2 regions of the Arthrobacter sp. BC5 genome follow, and region 2 is predicted to be linked to the other one. Evidence: predicted binding sites of a transcription regulator. Region 2 holds the regulator's gene; the other holds the start of a gene.
What was found. Region 2 encodes HrcA, which represses chaperone genes, less so after heat shock. Its sites were predicted from a motif close to TTNGCACTCGNNNNNNNCGAGTGCNAA; they were not measured.
Positions count from the first base shown of each region.

Region 1: groL (chaperonin GroEL) is a predicted target of HrcA. The motif match lies at 1,705-1,731, and genes of this name have one in related genera.

Region 1 covers NZ_CM155273.1:625,605-631,247, forward strand. Annotated here, with positions in the region: gene groL (chaperonin GroEL) at 1-1,545, opposite strand, end outside; gene AC1MFI_RS02710 (TM2 domain-containing protein) at 1,882-2,694, shown strand; gene AC1MFI_RS02715 (LytR C-terminal domain-containing protein) at 2,831-3,463, opposite strand; gene AC1MFI_RS02720 (DUF3263 domain-containing protein) at 3,506-3,811, opposite strand; gene AC1MFI_RS02725 (uracil-DNA glycosylase) at 3,921-4,745, shown strand; gene AC1MFI_RS02730 (threonine/serine exporter family protein) at 4,750-5,643, opposite strand, start outside.
Region 2 covers NZ_CM155273.1:2,789,355-2,794,997, forward strand. Annotated here, with positions in the region: gene hemW (radical SAM family heme chaperone HemW) at 1-852, shown strand, start outside; gene AC1MFI_RS13045 (DUF4870 domain-containing protein) at 862-1,278, opposite strand; gene AC1MFI_RS13050 (DUF3097 family protein) at 1,357-2,208, opposite strand; gene hrcA (heat-inducible transcriptional repressor HrcA) at 2,384-3,397, shown strand; gene dnaJ (molecular chaperone DnaJ) at 3,484-4,611, shown strand; gene AC1MFI_RS13065 (16S rRNA (uracil(1498)-N(3))-methyltransferase) at 4,614-5,384, shown strand; gene AC1MFI_RS13070 (GerMN domain-containing protein) at 5,418-5,643, opposite strand, start outside.

The DNA.
Region 1 (5,643 bases), 1.6 Mb from region 2:
CGTGGTGAGGAACAGTCCGGCGATCGATGCTGCGTTCTGCAGAGCCGAGCGGGTGACCTTCACGGGGTCGTTGACGCCTGCGGCGAGGAGGTCCTCGTACACGCCGGTAGCAGCGTTCAGGCCGTGGCCGGCGGGCAGGCCGCGGACCTTGTCGACGACGACGCCCGGCTCGAGGCCGGCGTTGAAGGCGATCTGCTTGAGCGGTGCGTCGATGGCGACGCGGACGATGTTCGCGCCCGTCGCCTCGTCACCCGTGAGCTCGAGGTTGGCGAAGGCCTTCGCGCCGGCCTGGATGAGGGCTACGCCGCCACCGGCTACGATTCCCTCTTCGACGGCAGCCTTCGCGTTGCGGACAGCGTCCTCGATGCGGTGCTTGCGCTCCTTGAGCTCGACCTCCGTAGCGGCACCGGCCTTGATGACTGCAACACCGCCGGCCAGCTTGGCCAGGCGCTCCTGCAGCTTCTCGCGGTCGTAGTCCGAATCGGAGTTCTCGATCTCGGCGCGGATCTGGGCCACGCGACCGGCGATGGCGTCGGCGTCGCCGGCTCCTTCGACGATGGTGGTCTCGTCCTTGGTCACGACGACCTTGCGCGCGGTGCCGAGCAGGTCGAGGGTGGCGGTCTCGAGCTTGAGGCCGACCTCCTCGGCGATGACCTGGCCACCGGTGAGGATGGCGATGTCGGCGAGCTGGGCCTTGCGACGGTCACCGAAGCCCGGAGCCTTGACGGCGACGGACTTGAAGGTGCCGCGGATCTTGTTGACCACGAGGGTCGCGAGGGCTTCGCCTTCGATGTCTTCGGCGATGATCAGCAGCGGCTTGCCGGACTGCATGACCTTCTCGAGGACGGCGACGAGGTCCTTCACGTTGCTGATCTTCGAGTTGACGATCAGGATGTAGGGATCCTCGAGGACCGTCTCCTGGCGCTCGGCGTCGGTGACGAAGTAACCCGAGATGTAGCCCTTGTCGAAGCGCATACCCTCGGTGAGCTCGAGCTCGAGGCCGAAGGTGTTGGACTCCTCGACGGTGATGACGCCTTCCTTGCCCACCTTGTCGAGGGCCTCGGCGATCAGGTCACCGATCTGCTTGTCACCCGCGGAGATGGATGCCGTGGCAGCGATCTGCTCCTTGGTCTCGATCTCCTTGGCCGACGCGAGCAGCTCATCGGTGACGGCCTTGACGGCCTTCTCGATGCCGCGCTTGAGGCTCAGGGGGTCAGCGCCGGCCGCGACGTTGCGCAGGCCTTCCTTGACGAGGGCCTGGGCGAGCACGGTGGCGGTGGTTGTTCCGTCGCCCGCGACGTCGTCCGTCTTCTTGGCAACTTCCTTGACGAGCTCGGCGCCGATCTTCTCGAACGGGTCGTCGAGTTCGATCTCCTTGGCGATGGACACGCCGTCGTTCGTGATGGTGGGTGCGCCCCACTTCTTCTCGAGCACGACGTTGCGGCCACGGGGGCCGAGCGTCACCTTGACGGCGTCAGCGAGGATATTGAGACCCCGCTCGAGGCCGCGGCGGGCCTCTTCATCAAAAGAAATGATCTTGGCCATAACGGCTTAGGTCCTTTCGGGACGGTTGCATTTCAGCACATCAATGCTTGCCTGCGTGTGGTGCCCGCGACGGCCGGGCAGGGCCTGGACGATCTCTTTCACGTCCCGAGCTCCACCCCCACCACAGAGGTTTGCCTGCTTCACCCACCGCGCGCAGCTTTAGCAGTCTGCGCGCGTGAGTGCTAACTCAATAATTAGCACTCACACCTCGCGAGTGCAACCTGCCCGGGACCCTCCGGCTCGTGAACGACGTGGTCGTGCAGGACCCGCGGACCGGCGTAGCGCAGATTCCTCGGAGGGCATAGGTTTGGCGGACAACGAGCCGAGGGAGGCACAGTGTCCACGTCAGCAACCGGTCCTGGTAACGGGGACTCCGACGAGCAGGGCAGCGGGGAAGGTGCCTCCGGCATCGGGTCCCACGATCGCGATACCGCGTCCGACCATCACGGCACCGGCGATGGCCCTCCCGGGACTCCCGGCAGCCCGGGCCTCGGCGGGGAAGCCGCTCAGGCGCATCCGGCGTCGGACCTGCCTTACGCGCCGGTTCAGCACGAGCACCAGCCGCCGGTGCCCCAGGAGCCGTATGCGCCGGGACAGGATCCCCGGACCGGACGGGTGCAGAGCGGGTACGGCCAGGACCCTGCTGGATCGACCCCCGCCCCACAGGGCGGGTACCAGCAGGGTGGTTACCAGCAGGGCGGGTACCAGCAGCCCGGCTACAACCAGGGCGGGTACCAGCAGGGTGGGTACCAGCAGGGTGGGTACCAGCAGGGTGGGTACCAGCAGGGTGGGTACCAGCAGGGCGGGTACCAGCAGCCCGGCTACCACCAGGGCGGGTACAACCAGGGCGGGTACAACCAGGGCGGGTACAACCAGGGTCCTTTCGGCCAGCCGTATGCACCGCAGAAGTCCCGGGTGATCGCCGGCGTCCTCGGAATCCTGCTCGGTTCCCTGGGGATCCACAGGTTCTACCTCGGCTTCACCACCATCGGGATCATCCAGATCCTGATGTCCACGGTGGGGGCTGTCTTCACCTTCGGACTCAGCGCCATCGCGGCCGGGATCTGGGGCCTCATCGAGGGCATCATGATCCTGGTGGGCTCCGAGCCGTTCCGGAAGGACGCGCAGGGCATCCCGCTCAAGGATTGAGGTCAGCAGCGGGTGGAGCCGTTCGGCAGCACCCGCGGACCGTGCCGGGAGGGCAGCCACCCGCGATCGGGCTGCGGGCCGGCCGGGCGCCCGCACCGGACGCGGATGCTTCACCCCCAGGACAGCACGGCGTCGGTTATTGGAACTCCGGCCCGAGGACCACCGAGATGTCCTGGGAGACGTCGGGGCTGTCGATGAGGTTCGGGATGCCGAGGTCCTCGGCCACCGCCTCGGCAGCGGCGCGCTGTGCCTCGCCGTTGTAGAAGACCACGGAGGCGTCCAGTGGGGTCCCGGCCCAGTTGCCCGGAAGCGCGGACGACCATCCGGCTGAGGCCAGCCGCCCTGCTGCCACGGACGCGAGGCCCGGGGCGCCGGTGCCGTTGAGTACGTTGACGGTCTGTGTCCGGTCGAGCGCCTCCGCCCGGTCGGTCGACGACGTCGCGTCCGGGCCCGCCGACTCGTCGTCGCCTGCCTCATCCGTTGCTTCGGACGTGGCGGTCGAAGCTGGTGACGCCTGCTCGTCCTGGGACGGGGCGGCGCTCGACGCGATGTCCGACGGCGCCACAGCGGATTCGCCCCCTCCCCCGGCGATGCCCAGGCGGGGAAGGAGGAAGTAGGCGCCGAGGCCGATCAGGAGGGCGAGTACGCCCACCGTGATCTTGAGTCCGAGGCCGCTGGACCGTGCGGGGATGAGCCGCTCACGGTGGGCGCCCTGGCGCGCGGAAGACTCCGGGACCTTGTCGAATTCGTCCCGCGCGTAGTCAGTCATGGGTGAGGATGGTCCTTCGCTCGTCGGGTCTGGCGGGCAGTGCTAGATGTCCGCGCCGAGCCGGCGGGCGGAGCGTGCCTTCTGGCGGGTGGACCTCAGGCGCCGCAGCCGCTTGACGAGCATGGGGTCGTGCGCCAGAGCGGCTTCCGTGTCGATGAGCGCGTTGAGCAGCTGGTAGTAATGCGTGGCGGACATGTTGAACAGGTCGCGGATCGCCTGCTCCTTCGCGCCGGAATACTTCCACCACTCGCGTTCGAGGGCGAGCATGCGCTGCTCGCGGTCGCCCAGGCTCAGCTTCTCGTCCTGTCCGGAGGAAGCGTCCTGTGGATGCCGCTGGAGTTCGGCCATGTCCACTACCGCCTTCCTTCCGCTGGCACAACTGTCACCCCATGGTAGTGGGGAATTACACCCCTGTCATTCGGGCGACCGCCGCGGAGACGCACGCGAGAATGGAAGCATGATGCACGACGACGGCACGCTCTTCGACCTACCCGACAGCATGAGCAGCAGTGGCGGGACGGGCAGGACGGGCGCCGCAGAGCCGCGTCCGGCCGGGCGGCAGTCACCGAACGAGGCCCTGTTTCCCTTCGCGGCTCCTGCCCGCATCGAGGACATGGTTCCTCCTGACTGGGCGACTGCGCTCAGGCCGGTGCAGCCGGTCCTCCACCAGCTCGCCGCGTCCCTCGCGGCGGACCTCGACGAGGGGCTGCGGGTGCTGCCCGATGCGCCGCACATCCTCCGGGCGTTCACCACACCGCTGGAGCGCGTGCGGGTGGTCATCGTGGGCCAGGACCCGTACCCGACGATCGGACACGCAGTCGGCCTGAGTTTCGCCGTCGATCCTTCCACGCGGCCCATCCCGCGCAGCCTCGCGAACATCTACCGCGAGCTGGCCTCCGATACCGGCGTCGCGCCGCCCGTGACGGGAGACCTCTCCGGCTGGGCCGAGCAGGGCGTCCTCCTGCTCAACCGGGTCCTGACGGTCCGCGCCGGCGAAGCCGCCTCGCACCGCGGACTCGGCTGGGAGCAGGTCACCGACGCGGCCATCCGGGCGCTGGCGGCACGGGGCGGTCCGCTCGTAGCCATCCTGTGGGGCAAGGACGCCCTCCGGCTCAAACCGCTGCTCGGCCGGACGCCCACGGTCGAATCCGTCCACCCCAGTCCGCTCTCGGCCTCTCGCGGGTTCTTCGGTTCGCGCCCCTTCAGCCGCGCGAACGAACTCCTTGCACAGCAGGGCGCCGAACCGATCGACTGGTCGTGCACCGGTGGCAGGGCCGGCTGAGGCGCTACCGCCGGCGGTTCCGTTGCCGCTCGTTGGAGCCGAGCTTCCTCGTGAACGGCCTCGCCAGGTTGTCTCCGAGCACGACGCCCGCGGCGATCGCCAGCACGACGGTCAGGGCGTTGAAGAGGCCGAGCGCGCCGCCGGACACCACCTCGGATTCGATGGTGAGCATGTACATCGAGCGGAAGATGGTGAGTCCGGGATAGAGGAACAGCACTGCGGGTACCGCGACGACGAGCTGCGGGGCGCCGAGCCGGAGGGCGACGACGCGCGAGAGGGCTCCGATCAGGATGGCCGCCAGGGCCGGGGCGAGCCGGTAGCCGACACCCGCCGCCATCGCGCTGATGAGCAGCAGGTAGCCTGCGACGGCGACGAGTGACGTCGGGATCACCAGTTTCACGTCCGTCTGCTCTGCGATGCAGATCATGGCGACGGCGACGAACACCAGCACCGCGACCACCGGCCACGGGTACTGGCTCCCCGCCGATTCGAGCACCTCGAGTTCGGGGATCCCGAGGGCCGTCCCTGCGACGAGCGCGACGGCGATCCCTGCGACGAGCGCCGCGAAGACGAGCACCGCGGAGAGGAACCGCCCCGCGGCCGTGACCGGGAAGCCGTTGATCGCGTCCTGGGTCGCGGAGACGAGCCGCCCCGTCGGCAGGAGCAGGAGGATCCCTCCCACCACCACGAGTGCCGGGGCGATCGGGACCTGGAGCCACCAGAGCAGCATCGCGATCAGTGTGACGAGCGCCGCGGACGTGGCGACGGAGAAGAACTCGGGGACACGCCATTCGCCCAGCTTGCGGCTCACCAGGTCGACCAGGATGCAGCTGACGAAGCCGATGAGCGATCCCAGCGCGGAGCCTCCGACGAAGGCAACGATGGCCGCCGAGAAGAT
Region 2 (5,643 bases):
GTCACGACCGAGGCCAATCCCGATTCCGTGACCCCGGAGTCGCTGCGCGTGCTGAAGGAGGCAGGCTTCACCCGGGTCTCGTTCGGCATGCAGTCCGCGGTGCCCCACGTCCTCGCCGTGCTCGACCGCACGCATTCGCCCGAACGCGTGCCGCAGGCCGTGCAGTGGGCACGGGAGGCCGGGCTGAAGGTCAGCCTGGATCTGATCTACGGCACGCCGGGAGAGTCCCTGGAGGACTGGCGGACCTCCCTGTCCACGGCCCTGTCCTACGGCCCGGACCACATCTCCGCCTATGCCCTGATCATCGAAGAGGGGACGCGGCTCGCCTCCCGCATCCGTCGCGGCCTCGTGCCGCCCATCGACGACGACGACCACGCGGACAAGTACGCGCTGGCGGAGGAGATGCTGACCGCCGGCGGCCTGCACTGGTACGAGGTGAGCAACTGGGCCCGGACTCCCGCGGACGAGTGCCGGCACAACCTGGCCTATTGGCGTGGCAGCGACTGGTGGGGTGTCGGACCCGGGGCGCACTCGCACGTGGGCGGTACCCGCTGGTGGAACGTGAAGCATCCGCGCCCCTACGCCGAGGCCCTCGGAGCGGGCCGCTCTCCCGCCGCCGGACGGGAGGAGCTGTCCGGTGAGGACCGCTACGTCGAGGACGTGATGCTGCGGGTGCGGCTGCGCGAGGGCCTGGCGACGGAGATGCTGGCGACGTCCGGCCGACGAGCCGTCGCCGGACTGATCGCCGACGGGCTCGTCGAGCCGACCGCGGCCTTCGCCGGTCGGGTGGTCCTGACGTTCAGGGGCCGGCTGCTCGCCGACGCCGTGGTGCGCAGGCTCCTGCCCGACTGAGGTGCCGAGCTAGCGGATCAGGCGCAGGTTGGCTGGGTAGCGGTACGGGCGTCCGCGATTGACCTGGATGCCGGCATTGACCGAGAAGACCGTGATCGCCACCCAGATGAGGGCGTTCACGACGGCGAAGACGCCGCCGATCTCCGGCACGAGCGACAGGAGCCACGCCGCCAGTGCGAGGATCGTGGGCGGAAGGGTGAAGTTCAGCGCCTCCTTGGACTCCTGCGCGGTGAACGGGCCGCGGTCCTTGAAGATGAGGAAGATCAGCAGGGAAGGGATGAAGCCCAGGATCCCACCGAAGTGGGCCAGTGTCGCGTACTGGCGATCCTCGGATGCCGTCAGTGGAAGGGCCTGTGCCGGGATTCCTTCGAACACCGGCTGCGATTCGCCCCGTCCGTGGTGCTGGTGGTCGGCGGTATTGGACAACGAGATTCCTTTGCTGGCTGGCGGAGGACCTTCCCCGGAAGGTGCTCCAAGGATACGTGGTGACGAGGAGCGGACGGCTCAGGCGGTGCCCGGGGGAGCGGTCAGGAAGTCGATGACTTCCTCGACCCTCCCGAGCAGCGAGGGCTCGAGGTCGGCGTAGGTGCTCACTCCGGCGAGGATCCGCTTCCAGCCGTGAGCCACGGCCGCCTGGTTGGAGTGCGGCCATCCGAGCCCCGCGAGGATACCCGTCTTCCAGTCCTGGTGGCGCGGCACCACGGGCCAGGCGTCGAGCCCGAGTGCGGCCGGTTTCACCGCCTGCCAGACGTCCACATAGGGGTGCCCGACGATCAGCACGTGGCTCCGGGCTCCGGGGACGGTCATCGCCTGCTGGGCTATCCGGGACTCCTTGGTCCCCGGCAGCAGGTGGTCCACGAGGATCCCGAGCCTGCGCTGCGGCCCGGGACCGAACGCCCGCACCGCCCCCTCCAGGTCGTCGACGCCGTGCAGCGGCTCGACGACGATGCCTTCGAGGCGGAGATCGTCGCCCCACACCTTCTCGACGAGTTCGGCGTCGTGCTGGCCCTCGACCCAGATCCTGCTGGCCCGCGCCGTCCGCGCCCGGGCGCCTTCGACCCGGACCGAACCCGACGCCGTCCGGGTGGCCGCCGGAGCGGCGCGCAGGGCGGGCGCAACGACGTGGACGGGCTGTCCGTCGAGGAGGAATCCGTGGCCGAGCCTGAACGTGCGGTGCTTGCCGCGCCGGTCCTCGAGCACCATGACGTGGAGCCCGCCGGACTTCTCGACGCGGACCACCGCTCCGACGAAGCCGCTCTGGACGTCCTCCAGGACCATGTCCTGCTCGACGGGGACGTCGGGCAGGGCGACCCGCTTCGGAGCCGTAATATCCTGTGCTCCCCAGCCGTAGTCCATGCCGGGCCCGTCCTTCCCACGAGGGCTCCGGCGGTGTGCCGCGGCCCGGGTTCCCAATGCTAACAATCGCTCCGAACGTACTAGACTTGGCACTTGGGTGTGTCGAGTGCTAACCGGCCGGGACCGCCCTGGAAGCGTGGTCGTGAGTGCGGGACAGATCCGGAGGTGCACAGGAATGAGTGAACCGCGACGCCTGGAGGTGCTCCGGGCCATCGTCGAGGACTATGTCCATTCGCGGGAGCCCGTCGGATCGAAGGCCCTGGTCGACCGCCACCAGCTCGGCGTCTCCTCCGCCACGATCCGCAACGACATGGCCGTCCTCGAGGAGGAGGGGCTCATCGCGGCCCCCCACACCAGTTCGGGGCGTATTCCCACCGACAAGGGCTACCGCCTCTTCGTCGACCGCATCTCCGAGGTGAAGCCGCTCTCGGCCCCCGAGAAGAAGGCCATACAGACCCTCCTGGAGGGTGCCGAGGACCTCGACGACGTCATGGACCGGACCGTCCGGTTGCTCGCGCAGCTCACCAACCAGGTCGCCGTCGTGCAGTTCCCCCGCGTCGGTGGTGCGTCCGTCCGGCACATCGAATTCGTGCTGCTCGCGCCCCAGCAGATCCTGGTCGTCCTGATCGCGACCAACGGCACCGTGCAGCAGCGCATCGTGCGCACCGATGGCGACCTCCAGGAGGCGGAGCTCGCCGAACTGAAGCAGCGCATCCTCTCTGCGGTGTCCGGCGTCAAGCTGTCGGCCCTGCCGGCCGAGCTCGGCATCGCGCAGTCCCAGTTGCCTCCTGCACTGAGGGCGCACGGGGGTACCATCGTGAAGGCGCTGGAGCAGCTCGCCGGACTCGGACGGGACGACCGGATCCTGCTGGCCGGCACGGCCAACCTCGCGAGGTCCACGGGTGATTTCCCGCTGAGCATCGGTCCCGTCCTCGAGGCGCTCGAGGAGCAGGTGGTCATGCTGAGGCTGCTGTCCGAGATGGAGTACGACGCGCGGGGCATCTCGGTGAGGATCGGGAGCGAGAACCCCTACGGAGGTCTCTCGGGCGCCTCCGTCGTGGCGACCGGCTACGGTCCGGATGCCGGCGCGAAGCTCGGGATCCTCGGTCCCACCCGCATGGACTACCCGACCACGATGGCCGCGGTTCGCGCCGTCGCCCGCTACCTCTCGAGGATCCTCGAGGAGTAGCCCGGCTACGGCAGCCCGCAGTATTGCCCGCCGGCACCGCCGGCGGGCAGAAGACAGAAGTCTCCAACAGGAAGTGATGTGCACGAGTGAGTAATCACTATGAGGTCCTCGGTCTGGCGCAGGGCGCGACCGGGGAGGAAATCAAGAAGGCGTACCGGAAGCTCGCCCGGAAGCTCCACCCGGACGTGAACCCGGGTGACGACGCGTCGGAGGAGTTCAAGCGCGTCAGCCACGCCTACGAGGTCCTGTCGGATCCCCAGAAGCGGCGCGTCTACGACACGACCGGCAATGAGAACGGGACCGACAACGGTTACGGATCGGGCTACTCGGGTTCCGGCTTCGCGTTCCAGGACATCTTCGAGACCTTCTTCGGCGGAGGCGGCCAGCCGGGCGCTCCTTCTCGGACGCGCCGCGGGCAGGATGCGCTCATCAATGTGCGCATCGACCTGAAGGACGCCGTCTTCGGCACGAACAAGAAGATCGAGGTGGACACCGCGGAGGTGTGCCCCACCTGCGACGGGACGTGCTGCCAGCCCGGCACCTCGCCCCGCACCTGCGACATCTGCGGCGGTTCGGGACAGGTCCAGCGCGCCGTGCGTTCGATCCTCGGCCAGGTCATGACGAGCGCGCCCTGCGGCACCTGCCAGGGGTACGGCACCGTCATCCCCAGCCCGTGCCACGAGTGCAGCGGCGAGGGACGTATCCGCGCCCGGCGCACGCTGACCATCAAGGTCCCCGCCGGCGTCAACACCGGCACGCGCATCCAGCTGGCAGGCCAGGGCGAGGCCGGCATCGCGGGCGGACCCCAGGGTGATCTCTACGTCGAGATCCGCGTCGCCACCGATTCGACCTTCCTGCGCAACGGCGACGACCTGCACGTGACGCTGAGCGTCCCGATGACGGCGGCCGCGCTGGGCACCAGCGTGCACCTGGACACGTACGACGGCGACCAGGAGCTGGTCATCAAGCCGGGCACGCAGTCCGGCGAGATCCTGACCCTCCGCGGGCTGGGCGTCACGCACCTCAGGAACCAGGGCAGGGGAGACCTGCGGGTCCACCTCAACGTGGAGACGCCCCGCAACGTCGACCAGCAGCAGGAGGAGCTCCTGCGCAGGCTCGCGGAGCTGCGGAACGAGGAATACACGGACGGCCAGCTGGCCAGCAGCGGTTCCGGCGTGTTCGCACGCCTGCGGGAGCGCCTCGGGAACCGCTGAGCATGACGCGCCCCCTCTTCTTCGGGCCCGGTGAGGCCGTCCGTGCCGCGTCCCCGGGTAGCGTCTTCGTCCTCGGCGGGGACGAGGGTCGCCACGCGGCGACCGTGCGCCGCCTCGCCGCGGGGGAACGCATCGACGTCTCCGACGGAGCCGGCTACCGGATCGGCGGGATGATCTCCGCGGTGGGGGCGGGCACCGTGGACGTCCGGGTGGAGACGGCCGGCCAGGAGCCGGCACCACGCCACACGCTCCTGCTCGTCCAGGCCCTGGCGAAGGGCGGTCGCGACGAGCAGGCCGTGGAGTCGGCGACCGAGCTCGGCGTCGACGCCGTCGTGCCATGGCACGCCGAACGGAGCATCGTCCGATGGCGCGGCGACAGGGCGGAGAAGGGTCGGCAGAAGTGGGTGTCCCTCGTGGGTGCTGCCTCGAAGCAGTCCCGACGGTCTTTCGTGCCCGAGGTCCATGCCGTCATGGACACCTCGCGGCTGGCCGCCTGGGCAGCTGCGTCCGTTGACCGCGTCGTCGTCCTGCACGAGGACGCCGGGTCGTCCCTGGCCGACCAGGTGTCGGCGCTCCGTGCCGCCGGTTCGCTCGACGCCCCGTCGTCCACCGCCGTCGTCGTCGGGCCCGAAGGTGGGATCAGCGAGGCGGAGCTCGAGAAGCTGCTGGCCGTCGGTGCTCGTGCGGCCCGGCTCGGACCCCACGTGCTGCGGTCGTCCTCGGCGGGCCCGGCGGCCCTGGTCCTGCTGAACCACCTGCTCGGGCGCTGGTAGGCCGCCGGAGCGGGTTGCCCTGCCGCGGGGTGACTACCTCACGACGACCGTCTTCGAGTCCTCGGCCTCACCGCTGCCGGTAGGGGCGGACACCGTGATCCCGTACCGTCCGGGGGGAAGCGTCACGGAGAAGGAATAGGCACCGGGAGCGCCGTCCTCGGGCAGGATGTCCACGGTGCCGTCCCTGAAGAGAGCGGTGTCGCCGCCCTCGGAGCCGTCCGCGCTGCGGTCGATCCGCCACGAGACCGTGTCCTCCGAG